2 regions of the Sphingomonas sp. BT-65 genome follow, and region 1 is predicted to be linked to the other one. Evidence: predicted binding sites of a transcription regulator. Region 1 holds the regulator's gene; the other holds the start of a gene.
The links. The regulator LexA, encoded in region 1, represses DNA repair genes until DNA is damaged. The targets are predictions, from matches to a motif close to GTTCCNCNCTTGTTCT.

Region 1 (2,199 bases):
GCCGCGCGCACCACTTCATAGGACCGCAGTACCCAGCATTCGGAGAGCGAGTAACGCAGGTCTAGCGAGTAATCGATCACCGCTTCGGGAGGCTGTTCCCATTCCTCCTCGAGCGCCCGAAGCAGCAGGTCCAGCCGATTATTCGCTTGAATGGAGGCGATATGCGCTTCGCCAGCAATAGCAGCCAGCTTAAACGACTGTGAAATCCAAGCGCTATGTAGGTCCTTCTTGCTATCGAGGCACATAAGATAGCCAGTCGCGACGAGGTCGGTGATGCCCATAGATCTCCCCTAGGCCATGATTACGTCAGGGCATCAGTTCGTCAAAGAGTGAGGCAGTCGATGAACAGTCGGATTCGGGTGGTGAGCTATCGAAGCTGAACGTCTACAATCTGGTTGATAGCGCCCGCTTCGCCTTACTCCATCCCCGGATACCGCGCGAATTCCGGCAGCGCATGCGCGTCCTTCATCCAGCCGATACGCTCGGCGACCTGGACATGGGCGCCCGCCGGCAGCGCATCGGGATCGTCGAGCGTCGCCGCCTGGATGTCGACAATGCCGGGCAGGTTCTTCGCGTTGCGGTAGAACACGCCGCTGCCGCAGGTTCCGCAGAAATAGCGGCGGCCATGCTCGGACGAGGCATATTCGCGCGGCACACCTTGGATGATGGTGAGCGCATCCTCGGGAAACATCGCCCAGCCGACCATCGGTGCACCCGAGGCGCGGCGGCAGTCGGTGCAGTGGCACAGCGCATGATGCATCGGTTCGCCGCTGAGCTCGTAGCGGATCGCGCCACAGTGGCAGCCACCGGTGAGGGGACCGGAAAGGGTCATGACATCGCTCCTGTCGTTTGCCGTTGGTGTCGACGACATGCGTACCGGCGCGCGTGGGCGGCTCAATTACCTCGGCGGTAATCGCACCGCCGCCCAAGCGGTGGCAATCCGGTCAGTAGCGGCGCAGCAGTCCTGCGAGCCGGCCTTGCACGCGCACCTGATCGGGGCGGTAGCGCTGCGGATCATAGGCGCGGTTTGCCGGGTCGAGGCGGACCATGCTGCCCTCGTTCCGGAAATATTTGAGCGTCGCCTCATTATCCTCGATCAGCGCAACGACGATCTCGCCGTCGCGTGCCGTGTCCTGGCGGCGGATCAGCGCATAGTCGCCGTCGAAGATGCCGGCCTCGACCATCGAGTCACCCGCGACCTCGAGCGCATAATGCTCGCCCGAGCCGAGCAACGCGGCAGGAACGGGAAGCATCGTCGAGCCCTCCAGCGCCTCGATCGGCACGCCGGCGGCGATGCGGCCGTGGAGGGGGATCTCGATCACGTCGTTGGCGGGCGGCGGCGCGGGGCGGTTGAGGGGGACGACATTGCCCTTCGGCGCCGGCGCGGCCTTCTTGGTCTCGCCGCGCTCGGGCATCTTGAGCACTTCGAGCGCGCGCGCGCGATTGGGCAGGCGGCGAAGGAAGCCGCGCTCCTCGAGCGCGGAGATCAGGCGATGCACGCCCGACTTCGACTTGAGATCGAGCGCGTCCTTCATCTCCTCGAACGAGGGCGAGACGCCGGTCTCGTTCAAGCGGTCGGCGATGAAGCAGATCAGCTCATGCTGCTTCTTCGTAAGCATCGGGACGTCCTCCATCCAGAACAGACGCGGAACGTTTACGCCTTGTTCCGCCTGTCTGTCAAGCGATGTCGAGGATTTCCACCGAGTCGCCAGGATTGGCGGCCGGCGCGTGGGGCGCACGCACGATCAGGCAGTCCGCGCGGGCGAGGGTGCGGAGCATCGAGCTGTCCTGGATCGCCGCCGCGACGACGCGGCCCTCGCGATGCGCGGCGCGCATATAATCGGCGCGCGGACCGTTGGCGGGGAGGGGCTCGCCAAGCGTGGCGGTGCGGGTGGCGGGCAGGGGATCGGCGCCGCCGGAGAGATGCGCGACCAGGGGGAGGAGGAAGAGCCGCGCGGTGACGAAGGCCGAGACCGGGTTGCCGGGCAGGCCGATCACCACTGTGTCGCCGAGCCGTCCGGCCATCATCGGCTTGCCGGGGCGGACGGCGACCTTCCAGAAATCGATCGCGGCGCCTGCTGCTTCGAGCGAAGGCCGGACGAGGTCATGGTCGCCGACCGAGGCGCCGCCGGTGGTGACGAGGATGTCGGCGCTCACCGCGGCGAAGGCAGCTTCGAGGATGTCCCGGCGATCGGGGAG
Region 2 (2,199 bases), 820 kb from region 1:
TCGTCGGCGCCCTGGTGGACGAGGCGGAGATAGGCGAGCGCGTCGCGGATCTCGGCGCGCTCGTAGAAGCGGAAGCCGCCGACGATGCGATAGGGCAGGCCGGTGGCGATGAAGCGGTCCTCGAACTCGCGCGTCTGGTGCTGGGCGCGGACGAGGATGGCGAAGGCTTCGAGGGACTTGCCCTCGCGGATCTGGGCGGATTCGATCTCCTCGCCGACGCGGCGGGCTTCTTCCGGGCCGTCCCACACGCCGACGACGCGGACCTTCTCGCCCTCGTCGGCCTCGGTCCACAAGGTCTTGCCGAGGCGGCCGCCATTGTTGGCGATGACGCCGCTGGCGGCGGCGAGGATGTGCGGGGTCGAGCGGTAATTCTGCTCGAGGCGGATCACCTTCGCGCCGGGGAAATCCTTCTCGAACTTCAGGATATTCTCGACCTGCGCGCCGCGCCACGAATAGATCGACTGGTCGTCGTCGCCGACGCAGCAGATGTTCCTGCGCTCCTGCGCGAGCAGGCGGAGCCAGAGATACTGGACGGTGTTGGTGTCCTGATACTCGTCGACCATGATGTAGCGGAAGCGCTGCTGATATTGTTCGAGCACGTCGCGGTGCTTGCGCAGGATCGTCAGCATGTGGAGCAGCAGGTCGCCGAAGTCGCAGGCGTTGAGGGTGCGCAGGCGGTCCTGATATTGCTGGTAGAGCGACTGGCCGCGGCCGTTGGCGAATGCCTCGGAGTCGCCGGCTTCGAGCATGTCGGGGGTGAGGCCCTTGTTCTTCCACTGGTCGATCAGCCCGCCGAGCTGGCGCGCAGGCCAGCGCTTCTCGTCGAGGTCGTTGGCCTGGATGAGCTGCTTCAACAGGCGCAGCTGGTCGTCGGTGTCGAGGATGGTGAAGTTGGTCTGCAGGCCGGCGAGCTCGGCGTGGCGGCGCAGCATCTTGGCGCCGATCGCGTGGAAGGTGCCGAGCCACGGCATGCCCTCGACCGCGTCGCCGACCAGGCCGCGGACTCGCTCGCGCATCTCGCGCGCGGCCTTGTTGGTGAAGGTGACGCTGAGGATCTCCGACGGGTAGGCGCGGCGGGTCCAGAGGAGATGGGCGAGGCGCGCGGTGAGCGCGGCGGTCTTGCCCGTGCCCGCGCCGGCAAGGACGAGGACCGGGCCGTCGGTGGTGAGCACGGCTTCGCGCTGCGGGGCGTTGAGGCCGCGCAGATAGGGAGGGTCGTCGGGTGAAGGCACGGGTACGGACATCGGTGAACAGTTAGAGAACGTGGGCGCTGCGGGCAAGCTGGCTTAAGGCCGCATGTTCGGCCATCATCGCGATCGGGATGATCGATTCCCGAGGCGGGAGACGGCGATGCGGATCGGACGGCGGCAAGCTATGATCGGGGCCAGCGTGGCGGCACTGTGGGGCGGGCGGGCGCTGGCGGCGCCCGATGCGGCCAGCATTCCGATCACCCTGACCGACAACCGGATCGTGGTCGGCGGATCGATCGGGGGAAGCGCGATGATGCCGTTCGTGCTCGATACGGGCGGCGAGATCGGGCTGATCGATCTTGCTGCCGCGGAGAAGCTGAAGCTGCGGCAAGTGGGTACCCGCCGGCTGCGACTCTCGTTCGGCGACAAGAACTATCCGATCTTCCAGGCATCCGAAGTCTTGCTGGGCGGGCGGTTCCTGATGCCGGTGCTCGCGCTTGGCGGGATCGAGCGCAAGCTGGGTAACGGCGCGGTGGGGGCGCTGCCCGCACGCGTGCTGACGGTGACCGACGGCGAACTCGACCTCGACGCCGGGGCGTGGCGCATCCACCCGGAGGGGCTGAGCGAGCTTTCGGGCTGGACGCGGTTCGAGAAGGCAATCGTGCAGCGCGGCAAGAACGACGACACGCGGTTCCTGTTCGCCGACGCGACGATCAACGGTAAATCGCTCCGCTTCGGGCTCGACACCGGCATGCCGAGCATGATGCGTATCTACCGCAAGACGGCCGAGGCGGCGGGGCTGTGGAATGCGCCGCGCTGGTCCCCGGGGGCGCCGGGCGGCAAGACGCGGCTGGTCCGCCCCGACAGCTTCGAGATTGCCGGGGCGACGATCCCGCGTCCGCTGATCCAGATCCGCGAGGAGGTGGACTGGAAGGAATTCGATACCGGCCTGATCGGCTTGCCGATCCTGCGCCTGTTCAACCTCGCGACGAGCAATCGCGACGGCGCG

Region 2: OK349_RS02670 (ATP-dependent helicase) is a predicted target of LexA. The motif match lies at 1,248-1,263, and genes of this name have one in related genera.

What each region holds. Positions count from the first base shown of each region.
Region 1 is NZ_JAPCIA010000001.1:1,339,152-1,341,350, reverse strand. It holds gene OK349_RS06485 (hypothetical protein) at 1-281, opposite strand, end outside; gene OK349_RS06480 (GFA family protein) at 416-832, opposite strand; gene lexA (transcriptional repressor LexA) at 945-1,619, opposite strand; gene OK349_RS06470 (molybdopterin molybdotransferase MoeA) at 1,678-2,199, opposite strand, start outside.
Region 2 is NZ_JAPCIA010000001.1:522,794-524,992, reverse strand. It holds gene OK349_RS02670 (ATP-dependent helicase) at 1-1,244, opposite strand, end outside; gene OK349_RS02665 (retropepsin-like aspartic protease) at 1,375-2,199, shown strand, end outside.